3 regions of the Paenibacillus sp. FSL W7-1279 genome follow, and region 3 is predicted to be linked to each of the others. Evidence: riboswitches for the same ligand, from Rfam matches in the RefSeq annotation. Region 3 holds a riboswitch; each other region holds the start of a gene.
The links. A riboswitch is a leader RNA that binds a small molecule or an ion and turns the genes downstream of it on or off. The one in region 3 is predicted to bind cyclic di-GMP.

Region 1 (4,280 bases), 1.7 Mb from region 3:
TACTTCGCTGCCTCCTTCTACCAGCAGGTCGGTAACACCTCGCTGATATAACATATCCGATAATGCATGGAGGTCCAGCCCGAAACGGTTCACTGGAACGAACAGAACTTCAATTCCTTTTTGCTGCAGCATGTGTACTCTTCCCGGATCAGCCCCCTCCTTCGTGACTACCCATGTCATTGCTTCCGAACAATCGGTAACTTTGGCATCTTCGGGCAACCTCAAATTCGAATCTAAAATTACCCGTATGGGATTCTTCCCGCTTTCTTCCGGCAGTCGGGTCGTAAGGAGCGGATCATCGGCCAAAACCGTATTAATTCCTACTAATATGGCGTCGACTTTGTTTCTTAATTTATGTACTACAAGCTGTGTTTCATCACATGTAACCCATTTAGAATGCCCCGTTGACGCGGCAATTTTTCCGTCAAGCGTCATGGCTACCTGGGAAATGATAAACGGCCGTCGTTTTGACATATTGTGCACGAATCGTTCATTAAGTAACTCGGCTTCCTTCCCCAATACACCCACATCAACTTCTATTCCATTCTCTCTCAATAATTGAATGCCTCTTCCGGCCACCTTCGGATTCGGATCCTCCATCGCCACGACAACTCTTGCGACTCCCGAATTTAAGACTAATTCTATGCAAGGAGAGGATTGAGGGCTTGGTTCCAGCGTAACATAGAGCGTTGCGCCTTCGGTATACCCATCAGCCATCCGGAATGCGTGCACCTCTGCGTGAGGTTCCCCAGCCTTTCTATGAACACCTGCGCCGACTACTTGTCCGTCTTTGACTATCAGTGCGCCAACGACCGGGTTCGGATTGGTTTTCCCACTGGCCGTACCTGCCAAATCCAATGCCAGCTTCATAAATTGTTGGTCTAATTTCATATGATTAACACTCCCCATCATAATAAAGCGGTCTCCACCAAAGAGTCGTAAATATGACCCGATTTTTCGATCTTCGTTGCCAAATACCGATTATTATGCTCGGATACATCTCCCCAAATGGATTTATGATGATCGGTTAAAAGTCCCTTTTCCCGCAAAGACTGCAGCTTTCTAGGGTTGTTTGTAATAAGGGTGACTGGTTTTTGCCGCAAGCTTTGGAGTACACGTATGGCTTCATCATAAGATCGATGGTCATCTGCAAAGCCAAGGCTTAGATTGGCCTCTACAGTATCGCACCCCTCATCTTGCAAAAGATAAGCTAACGATTTTGGGAAAAGCCCTATTCCGCGACCCTCGTGATTCGCCAAATAAAAGAGAGCTCCACTACCGTTTTCAATGATCATGCGCATGGATTGCCGCAGTTGGTAGCCGCAATCGCATCGTTTACTTCCAAAGATGTCTCCCGTATGGCAAATGCTGTGCATCCGTATCAAGGCATGCTCCTCATTGGCAAAATCGCCATATACTAGTACGGAAGACTGCTGATGTGAAGCGAGATCTGCCTGAGATAATGATTCCAGAATGTCATTCTTATCCATAAATGAATTGCCTGTATTTAACCATGTATACCATTTAAATACAGCCTCATGGTCCTCCAACTGCACAGGGAGCCGAACGGGACCAACAAGACCGATGTTGGGACATTCCGGCTGTTTAAGAATGGTTAATTTACTAGCTAGCAATTTCCTGACCTGGTCCATAATCATGAATACAACTCCTTGTTGGTTTAGATGGGGATCAATCGATTGGTTTGTTTCCCTCCTTGAAAACGTTGGCAGTTTTTACGTCAGCTACTACTTCTCCAACCTTAAAGAATTTGGTTGGGAAATGGAATTTTTTTATAAATAAACACAAAAAGCCCCTGTCTGAATAGACGGAGGCTTTTCCGTCGTATTCGGTAACTGGCTAGCATAGCGGATACGAGTAATCCGCCTTAGCCCCTATAGCTTTGCGTCGCCACTTTTCAGTGGGTTTGCCATTATCGTACGATGTCATTTCATAAAATAAATCCGCGATCATTGCCGAATATGGAAGAACACACCATATCGGAAACAATCGAAAGTAATAGCTTTTTATCATATAACTACCAGATGAATATAAAATACATTTTTATGAAATGCAACCTAAATATAAACATGACCCGAAAGAATCACCATAGATTGCCTTCTTCTCGCTTCACTTCCTCAACGATCGCTTGAACCCCTTCCTCAATCTGATCCAACCGTGCTCTGGAAATGCTGATACGTATAAACTTCTCGCGCATAAGGTTGTTAGATAGATAGAACAGCTTGCCGGACACCACATGAATGTTCCGCTCTTTCAGCCGCCTGATCAACCGCTCCAGGTTAACGGTCTGCGGCAGCTTAAACAGCTTATATATGCCGCCGTCGCCAGGCACGGCTTCAATCCATCCGGCTCCCTCGTATCGCTGCACAGCCGCATTCAGGGCTTGCATTCGGGTTTCATACTGGCTGTAAATCTTCTGTTTATGCCGTTCATACATTCCGTTGCTAATATAAATTTCAAGCGCCGCTTGGGACAGCAGCGACGTATCCCCATAACTTTTAAAAGCACGGAACGTATCGAGCAAACGTTCCGGCAGGACGACGGCTCCCAGGCGCAATCCTGGGAAAATAATCTTCGAGAAGCTCTTCAAATACACCACATGCGATGTTCGGTTGTAGGCATAGATGGGATCATATCCCCGTTCCTCGCCTAGATCAGCCATATAATCGTCTTCCACGATATAAACATCATATTTCGCCGCCAGGTTAGCAATGGCCTTTCTCTGCTCTGCGGTGTAGGAGTTGCCCAGCGGATTATGGTATCTCGACATCGTATAGAAAAATTTAATATGTCCGGATCGAAATTGCTCCTCCAGAGCCTTCAGGTCGATCCCCGCTGCCGTGCGGGTGATTCCGATAACGGGCACTCCTTCACTCTCCAACAGCTGCAAATAATTATTGTAGCTGGGCTGTTCGACCAGAATGACGGACTTTCCGCCGGGAAACGGCATTTTTGTCAAAATCTCAAGCGCCTGCTGGGCGCCTGCCGTAATCATAATCCTCTCCGCGGAAGTGAACACTTGAGCTCCTGCCAAATGGGAGACCAGGGTGCGGCGCAGTTTCTCCATTCCTTGCGGATCACCATAGGTAAACAGCTCATATTTATAGGTATCAATCGCCTTGTTCAGGCAATGCTGAAAATCCAGATACGGGAATACGTTCACGTCCGGAGAAGCCGACGCAAAATCAATCAAACTCTTATCCATGTTATTCGAATCCCCATCTTTCTGGACTACATAATAACCGCTTTGCGAAACCGAATAAATGGCGTGCCGTTTCTCAAGCTCAGTATAAGCACGAATCACCGTACTAATGCTGCACCCGTAGGATTGTGCCGCACTTCGAACGGAAGGAAGCTTCTGCCCTGAACGATATTGGCCTTCCTGAATTTTCGATTCCATATCGGTAAGAATGGATAAATATTTTTTCATTACCCCGCCCCCTCGCGACTCTTATTATACAGGATCTCAACACTGTATCGATACAGTTGTCAAAATAGGGTATGGTTTCGAACCCATCATTATCCTATATTCAAGTAACCGTTCGCTGTGTTGGGAACACCTTCCCGGCCTTAAGAATGAAGATAACTACGATAGGGAGCTGATTCACATGCCATCCATTTCGCATGCCGATTTTTTAACTACTGTACGTGAACGTCAAGCGGTTAAACATTTTGATCCCCAACACAACCTCAGTCATGATGAGATTAAAGAAATGCTAGAGATTGCGAGTACCGCACCTTCTGCCTGGAATCTGCAGCATTGGACGTATCTTGCCATTACAGATAAGGCCACCAAAGACAAATTGTTACCCATCGCATATGGACAAAGGCAAATCGTAGAAGCCTCCGCTATCATCGCGGTTTTGGGAAACCTGCGGGCCCATCAACATGCTGAAGCGATATATGACCAAGCGGTTCAGGCAGGATTCATGCCAGAGGAGGTCAAAACGAATCTGGTCCGGCAAATAATGAATTCCTACACCCATGCGCCTGAACTTGCCCGGGAAGAAGCGATACGGAGCGCCTCCATGGCCGCCATGCAGCTCATGCTGGCTGCAAGGGCGCGCGGTCTTGATTCATGCCCGATGGGCGGATACAACTCAAGCCTTTTTATTGAAGCATTCGGGGTTCCGCGCCATTTGATCCCCGTTATGCTGGTTGCGATCGGTAAGAAGTCCGTACCGGCTCATCCTTCAACCCGTTTACCCCTAGAAGAGACGGTCTTTTGGAATCACTTCTAATGCTCAATCCAAAAAGATCTA
Region 2 (4,280 bases), 1.7 Mb from region 3:
TGAAAGGGGGACCTGTACTAGTCTTAACAGTCTTATCTACCTGAAAAGGGACTTTAAATATATTGAAAGGCAGGTGAATCGTAGATATAATTTTCGGCACACAATCGAATCGTTTCGTACGATAATAGCAAACCCACTGAAAAGTGGCGACGCAAAGCTATAGGGGCTAATGCGGATCTGCCTAAGACCGCGATGCCAGCCAGTTGCCGAATACGACGGAAGCCTCCGTCCTATTTTGCTATGGTTATCTTAATGGATGGTGGTTTTTTATTGTTTATTTTCGCTTATAAGCTACCGAATTCAGAAGCGGAGATGACTAGAAGATCGATTTCATTATTAATCACTTATTCTTAAAAGGAAGAAGGGAAAATAATGGGCCGTAGAACACTGCTGGAAGCAAACGATCATTTTCCTAATATCCTCAGTATGTCTGAAATAAAAGGAAGGTTGATTGAACGGAAAGAAATTTTATATTTGCTGCAAGAGGAAACCAGGAATATGAACGATTTGCTGTCCATACCTTATTTATTTGTTATAACAGATACGGATGGTGCCGTTATCGATTATTGCGGCACGGATTTGTTAAAAGGATATTTTGAAAGAAATAATATAAAAAAAGGCACATCATTTGCGATGAAAACCGCAGGGGTCAATGCCATTTCTTTATCGATGGAAAATCAATCGGTTTCTGTCGTAATTGGTACCCGGCACACCAACCAATTGTTTGCCGAGCTGTCATGTGTATGTACGCCAATTCGAATAAAAAATGTGATTATAGGCTACCTTGGCCTGAGTTTTCATTATTTACACGAGGTTACATTTGCCATACCACTCATTGAACACCTGGCTAAAAATATTGAAGAAAAACTGCCTCAAAAGGACCCCATTCTACAAAAAGAGCTGACTTATTCTCACTTTGACCAATATGAATTAACAAATCGTGAGAAAGAGATAGCTTATGGATGGCTGGAAAATAAAAACGTACCTGAAATTGCGGGCATTTATGGGATTAGTCAAAGCACGGTCCGTACTTTTATTAAAAAGATATACGCAAAGACGAGCGTTAATCATAAAGGAGCATTCCTTAGGAAATTTACTTAAAATTTAAATTAAAATACATAAGTATAAACTACCCAATTTTGGGTATTTTTTTTGTTTAAGTCGAATTTTATACTTTAAAGTAAGTTGTCGTTGAAGGATTAATGAACATTTTGACAATTTCATACTTCGTACGACAATAGCAAACCCATCGAAAGGTGGCGACGTAAAGCTACGGGGGCTAAGGTGGATATAAACACTATGCCAGCCAGTTGCCGAATACGACGGGACCCCAGTCTATTTAATCATGGCGGGGGGTTTTTGTGTTTTGAGTGATATTGCTAAAGGTGGTGAAAAAATATAAAAATGTCTAATTGTAGTCTTCAGAAGATTAGAGGCAAACTATCTCACCAAATATCGTCAGCAACCTATTCTACATATTTATGCCTGTAGGGATGTCTTCTTGGGAGGAAAATCTAGAGTATGGACAAAACTAACAAAAAACATTTACTTGATGATGTTGAGACGAAGATTAATCAAGGTCTTTTCTCTGAAGCATTTAATGCCCTTTATCATGGATTAGACAGCATACGCAGACATTCTTCAAAAAAAGATTGGAAGCAGTTTATTGCCCAATATCGTCAACATGCAGTAAGCTATTTTTTCTTACAAGAACCGTTTTCTCGTCGAGCATTTGACAAACCGCGCGGTTATGCTGGTGATCCCGTAATGATGGATTCCATCTATGACTTCGACAAAACAGCACCGCCACCTTACGAGGGCAGACAAGCAGAAATTTCCGAGCTTCTCAACTACGAGCTTAATCGTATAAGTTATGCAAATGATGCTGTTCGCGAAAGAAAACGTATATTTTCCAGCAAGATTGACGAAACAGCAGAACGAGTTGCGAACCCTTATATTCTCTCTTTTCCTAGCGGCCATTTGAGAGAAGTATTGGAAAGTGTCGCGGTTAAGAATAAACGCATTGGGAAATTTGTTGCTATTGATCAAGATCAGGAGGCCCTTTCGGTTGCAGCGGAAATCATAAAAGACTTTGGCGAAACGATTCCTGCCTCCATAGTTGACATCATTGAAAATGAAGTGCCTCTTCCTGGATTTGATTTTATATACAGTGTTGGTGTATTTGATTATCTGCCCAACGGAGTTGCCAAAAAATTAGTTAACGAATTATTTAATTTGCTCAATCCCGGAGGTCGATTGTTAATAGCCAATTGGCTTCCTGATACCCCCTCTATTGCTTATATGGAGGCAGCGTTGGATTGGTGGATCACTTACCGTACCAAGGAGCAAATGCAAGAGTTAACCGAAGCTATACCAGAAGAAGATATTCATCATATTGATATTTTTGTGGAAAAATACGAGGTTGTTGTTTTTATGGAAATTGAGAAGGCGGGAGAAGTGAATTCTTTCAAAAGGAAAGGGATGGAACTATTGAAACTGCATGAGGTACGCAAGCAAATGTCGACTCCATTGGGAGCTCCTGCTTATCCTGTTGGACCTTATCATTTTCGTAACCGGGAATACCTGAACATTCTATATCGTACCGACACGGAAGCCTTGAGACGTGTAGTCCCTGAGCCGCTTGAAATTGATGAGCCTTTAGTCAAATTTGAGCTCATGTACATGCCGGATGTTACCGGTTTGGGGGCCTATACAGAATCTGGCCAGCTGATACCGGTGAGCTTTAATGGGGAGAAGGGTGAATACCAGCACGCGATGTATGTGGACAGTCTTCCTGCGATCGCGGCCGGACGTGAGATCAGCGCATATCCGAAAAAACTGGGCTCTCCAAAACTGTATATTGATTCGGACACATTAGTCGGTACGCTGGACTACGGGTCTTTACGTGTAGCCACCGCAACGATGGGATATAAACATCAGGCTCTCGACCCGGAGCAGGCCCGCCAAGAGATTTGCCAACCGACATTTATGCTCAAAATTGTGCCGAACTATGATGGAACTCAGAAGGTATGCCAACTGATGCGTACTCAGATCAAAAATCTGACCATTCATGGTGCCTGGACGGCCCCAGCCCGGCTGCAATTGTTTGCCCATGCGTTGGCCCCACTGGCAGATCTCCCCGTGCTTGAGGTTGTATCAGCTTCGCATATTGTTACTGATTTGGGGTTATCCGCGCCGGATGTCATTTATGACTATTTGGCGGAACATTGAAAGTGGATGGGGGGATTAGAATTTTAACCGGAAAGAATTTTTTAGTAACAGGCGGTTCGAGAGGTATAGGAAGAGCAACAGTAATAAAACTGGCCGAGCAGGGAGCTAATGTTACTTTTACGTATAAAGAAAATGAAGCTGCTGCAATGGAATTGTGTAATTACGTGGTGGATAAAGGAATCGGGAAAATAACCTGTATTCAAGCGGATTCAACCGATCCTTTAGTCGCTTCCGAAGTACTAGAAACGGTCTGTAAAGATAATTCTCAACTGGATGGTTTGGTAGTTAATGCTGGAATCACTAGGGACAGTAATTTGGTGATGATGGATGAAGAGAGCTGGAGTGAAGTGATTTCTACTAATCTAACGGGGACTTTCAATTATTTAAAAGCAGCATCATTTAAGTTTATTCGACAACGTTCAGGTTCAATCGTTTGTGTTAGTTCAGTAAATGGTTTGATTGGAGTGCCTGGACAAGCTAACTATTCCGCTTCAAAGGCTGGTCAAATCGCATTGGTTCGGTCACTCGCACTTGAAATAGCGAGATTCAACATCAGGGTTAATGCAGTTGCACCTGGTTATATCAATACAGATATGTATCAATCCATAAGTGAAAAAATGAGGCTTTCCAAAGAGAAATCTATTCCTCTGGGAAGGCTCGGAGATCCGGAAGAAGTTGCAAATGCAATATGCTTTCTATTATCAGAACAGTCTTCATATATAACAGGTTCGGTATTAAATGTAGATGGTGGTTGGAATGCATAAGTATTTTAAATGAATTTTATACCTGGAGGGAATTAAAAATGGAAACAAAAGAACTGAGAGATGAATTGACAAAGCTGGTCGCAGACGTTATTGAAATCGATGAATTCGCAGATGATGACAATTTTGTAGAGGATCTGGGTGTCGATTCCATGGTGGCCCTGGAAATTGTGTATGAAATAGAGAAGAAACTCAAAGTCGTTATACCGGCAAAGCATATCAAAGAGATGGAGACCCTAAATGATGTCATCAAGATGGTTAGTGAAAAATTAGATTCAAAATCATAAT
Region 3 (4,280 bases):
GGTTCATTGAACGGAAAGATGTATCTCGGTGTTTATCCTAGAGCGACCCTCTTTGAATACGATCCAGCCAAACCTTGGAACCGGACGGACCCATCAGAACCGAATAATCCGCTGCGGCTTGGTCAGTTGGGTTCGGAGCAAGACCGGCCCGTAGCCATGCTCGGGGTCGAGGAAGAAAACCTGTTATACATCGGTTCCTATCCAATTGCAGGCAAAACAGGCGGGGCACTTACCGTCTACAATCCTGTTACCGGAAAGTTTGATGTGAAGCGCGACATTATATCCGGTCATTCGATCAATTCGTTGCTTTACCAAAATGGAAAGCTGTTTATGGCCACCGGCGCGATGACCGGCGGAGAGGGGAAACTTGCCATTTACGATACAGCATCAGGCCGAGTAGAGCTGGAACAGGTACCTGTTCCGGGCAAAAAAGCAGTAACCTCTTTGATATGGGGCCCGGACGGTAACATATGGGGAATGGCGCTGGGGGCTCTGTTCATCTATGATACGGAACGCCAAGAGATTATTTACAGTGAGGATATGTTTCCTACAGCAGATTATGCACACAGCAATCCTCGATTGACCATTGGAACGGACGGCTATGTGTACGGTACCATTTATACGGGATATGTTGCTGACCATACTTATACGAGCAAGATGTTTAAGATTGACACAGCAAGCAAATCGCTGTCCATCTTGTTGGAGAGCAATGCGGAAAAGCTGGCGCAGGACGACTTTGGCAACTTCTATTTCAAATATGGCAGCGAGCTAATGAAGTATAGCGACCCGAATCTGGTCATGCCGCTGGACAAAGTACAACTCGAGGCTGAATCGCTCCAGCTTCACCCGGGAGATGAGGTCGGTTATTCCTACGAAGTCTTCCTTGAGAGAGGAAGAACGACTAAGGAGTTATCCGGCGCTCACATTGAGTATTTGAGCAGCCGTCCGGATAAGGCGGCGATCGACCCCAAAGGAAAGATTATCGCCAAGCATCCGGGGCAAGCCGAATTGTCGATTCGAATTACATTGAACGGGGTAACAGTTGAATCCAATAAAATCAAGGTGAAAATAACCGGACCTTTTTAAAACTGTTCATGACATATAGCAATATGAGGCCGTTGTCCTGGACAACGGCTCTTTATTTTATTATCCAGTGATCCATTAGACCGGGAACTTGAAGGATGGAATTACCAAGTGGGTTGAACTTATGAAAGTTTTCTGATCGGAAGCGAGATGTCCTTACCAGTTAAAGACGGTAATTTAGTCCCGTTTGACAAGAGGCAAAAGTTATAGTGTTTGATGATTTCTGCTGTCGCAATTAGGTCAATGGATATAGGAGTGAAGTTAAAAAATAGAACTATTTTCTTGATCAGCCATCATCTAATATCCAAGTAATTACAGAAAATCGCAGCCTTTCTTTTGAACAGAATAGCTTTAATACATAGTTAAATGAAGTGTAGTGAAGTCGAGGAGTGGAAAAAATTAGTAAAGATTAACTATCACGACCTAGTGTTTCATGAGGGTTATCAATATCATCAAAACCATTCTTGAAAGACAATATTGAACAAAAGACCTATCGATTTTCATTTGGAAACAAGATACAGTAATTGTAAATCGAATACATAATATAATCATGGTTTACAATTTAAATACTATTTTTGTACGACAATAGCAAACCCACCGAAAGGTGGCGACGCAAAGCTATAGGGGCTAATGCGGGATCTACTGCGACCGCAATGCCAGCCAGTTGCCGAATACAACGGGAAACCTCCGTTTTATTCATTATTTTGAATTGAAGAAAGGGGTTTTTTTGACGTTCCAAAAAACAACGGTGGCTTCGCTATAAAAAACTAGTTTGGGGTTGAAGGGGGACATTACTTGATCGCAGAATGCGAAGAGGATTTTTCTGTTCGTTAACAATCAGACATTAATGAATCGATTATCCGGGAGGTTGATGGTCATGGAACAAACGACTTGTGATGTATCAATTGACGAATTGCCGAGGGGGGGATGGGCCAACGATGAAGGAAACCAGGTTCGTTTTTCCCTGGATTTTGCAACGACCCGAAAACTCCATGAACTTGCGTTCAATTTCGGAATAACTGTGGATATGGCACTTATGGCTTGTTATGCGATCCTGCTTGCCAAATATACCGGCGAGGATGATCCTGTAATTGGGTATCTGTTGGAAAGACAGATGTTTCCTATACGTTACTCTCCTACTGTACATAAGCCATTAGGTAAGTTTCTGATAGAAGTCAAGCATACCACGATGCAAGCACTCGAAGATCGGAATATGCGAAAGAATTTGAGCGGCAACCCGTTCATCAAAGCGGCGTTTACTTGGCAAAACGCCAATGCCACTCCTTATGAATCCGATCAGCTGGGGACGTTTGAGCTTGCTTTGACGGCTTTTAAGAAGGAATTTATCATGATACACCTTGAATATTCGACCCGCTCCTACAGAAAAGAAACGATCGAGCAGATGAGCGGCCACTTGAGCCGAATCGTGCATGAAGTAGTTGATTTCCCCGAGAAGGTGATTGCCGACATACGTATGATGTCGGAAGAAGAGGAGAGACAGATTCAGGCTTTCAGCGGATCCAAGACGGACTATCCTTCCAGCCAAACGGTCCATTACTTGTTTGAGGAACAGGTCCGTTTAACCCCCGATCGCCCGGCGGTCATGACCGAGGACCATCAGATGTCCTATCGGGAATTGAACGAACGCGCGAATCAGCTTGCAAAAGCACTGCAGGATCACGGCATTAAGCCGGAGAGCGTTGTTGGCATTGTCGCGGATCGGTCTGTCAATATGATTGTCGGGCTTACAGCCATATTGAAAGCTGGCGGCGCTTATATGCCCATCGAAGCCGATTTTCCGTGCGAAAGAATCGAATATATGCTCAAGGACAGTCGAGCGGGATTTTTACTGGCTCCTTCCAGCTGGAAGCCTGACATAGCATTTGAGGGAAAAGTAATTTATTGGGACAACGCGCAGCTAAGCCTTGACAGCTGTCCCCATACGATATCTGCAGCAACCTCGCAAAGTCTAGCCTATATCATCTATACTTCCGGATCAACGGGGACACCGAAAGGAGTCATGGTTGAGCATCGTAACATCGTAAGACTGGTCAAGAATACCAATTATTTCAACTTTTCCAAGGAGCATCGAATTTTGCAAACCGGTACAATAACATTCGATGCGTCGACCTTTGAAATTTGGGGATCCCTTTTGAACGGATCTACTTTGTATTTGATGAAGGACACGGACCTATTTGACCTTTACAAATTGAAGGAAACCATCATCGGCCACCGCATTACGGCTTGGTTTCTGACTACGGCTCAATTCCATAATCTGGCCGAACAGGACCCAGACGCCTTTCGTATGTTAGACACCTTGCTAATCGGCGGAGAAGCGTTATCGCCGAAGCACGTAAATGCCGTAAGGAAGAGGTGCCCCGATCTGCGGATGATCCATATGTACGGTCCAACGGAAAACACGACGTTCTCCACTTACTTCCCGATCGAACGTGATTTCGAATCGACCATTCCAATTGGCAGACCAATATGCAATTCATCCGCTTATATTCTTGATAAACAGTTGAAGCTTCAGCCGATCGGAGTAGTAGGAGAGCTTTGCGTCGGAGGAGACGGTATCGCGCGGGGGTATGTGAATCAGCTGGAATTGACAGAAGCCAAGTTTGTGGAACATCCGCTCCTCGGGGAAAGGTTATATCGAACGGGGGATTTGGCCCTGTGGCTGCCGGATGGCAATATCGAAATGATCGGGCGAATCGACGATCAAGTAAAGATCCGAGGGTATCGAGTGGAACCGGGAGAAATCGAGACCCGGCTATTGGAACACAACGCAATCTCGAAAGCCGCGGTAGCCGTCAAAGCAGACGGAAGTGGAAATCCGATAATATGTGCGTATTTTGTTGCGAAACAGGTGTTGTCCGAAACGGAAGTCAAGGCGTATTTAGCCCGGAATTTGCCTGAATATTTCCTGCCTTCACTTGTGGTGCAGATGGAAAGTTTGCCGCTTACCCCTAACGGGAAAGTCGATAAAAAAGCTCTGCCGGACCCTGATCTTCTTCGTCCGATGCTCGTCAACTGAGACGAACCGCTAAACGAAACGCAGCAAATGCTTAAAAAGATCTGGCTGTACAAGGATGTGGAGCAAATCGAGACCGCATTTGACCCGATCTATCGATGTTTATCGTCCAGTCATCACCAATGATGGATGGGAGCACACTAATTTGGGTAGGGAGCAAGGA

Region 1: another riboswitch for cyclic di-GMP. It lies ahead of MKY82_RS25285 (GTP cyclohydrolase II); the one in region 3 lies ahead of MKY82_RS17430 (amino acid adenylation domain-containing protein).
Region 2: another riboswitch for cyclic di-GMP. It lies ahead of MKY82_RS25585 (class I SAM-dependent methyltransferase); the one in region 3 lies ahead of MKY82_RS17430 (amino acid adenylation domain-containing protein).

What each region holds. Positions count from the first base shown of each region.
Region 1 covers NZ_CP150215.1:5,601,448-5,605,727, forward strand. Annotated here, with positions in the region: gene ribD (bifunctional diaminohydroxyphosphoribosylaminopyrimidine deaminase/5-amino-6-(5-phosphoribosylamino)uracil reductase RibD) at 1-891, opposite strand, end outside; gene MKY82_RS25285 (GTP cyclohydrolase II) at 909-1,658, opposite strand; cyclic di-GMP riboswitch class I at 1,846-1,939, opposite strand; gene MKY82_RS25290 (PLP-dependent aminotransferase family protein) at 2,102-3,448, opposite strand; gene MKY82_RS25295 (nitroreductase family protein) at 3,627-4,259, shown strand.
Region 2 covers NZ_CP150215.1:5,678,031-5,682,310, reverse strand. Annotated here, with positions in the region: cyclic di-GMP riboswitch class I at 117-211, shown strand; gene MKY82_RS25590 (LuxR C-terminal-related transcriptional regulator) at 373-1,101, shown strand; cyclic di-GMP riboswitch class I at 1,230-1,318, shown strand; partial or broken gene MKY82_RS25585 (class I SAM-dependent methyltransferase) at 1,522-2,205, shown strand; gene MKY82_RS25580 (acetoacetate decarboxylase) at 2,482-3,231, shown strand; gene fabG (3-oxoacyl-ACP reductase FabG) at 3,234-3,995, shown strand; gene MKY82_RS25570 (acyl carrier protein) at 4,034-4,279, shown strand.
Region 3 covers NZ_CP150215.1:3,933,694-3,937,973, reverse strand. Annotated here, with positions in the region: gene MKY82_RS17435 (hypothetical protein) at 1-1,086, shown strand, start outside; cyclic di-GMP riboswitch class I at 1,661-1,755, shown strand; gene MKY82_RS17430 (amino acid adenylation domain-containing protein) at 1,961-4,120, shown strand.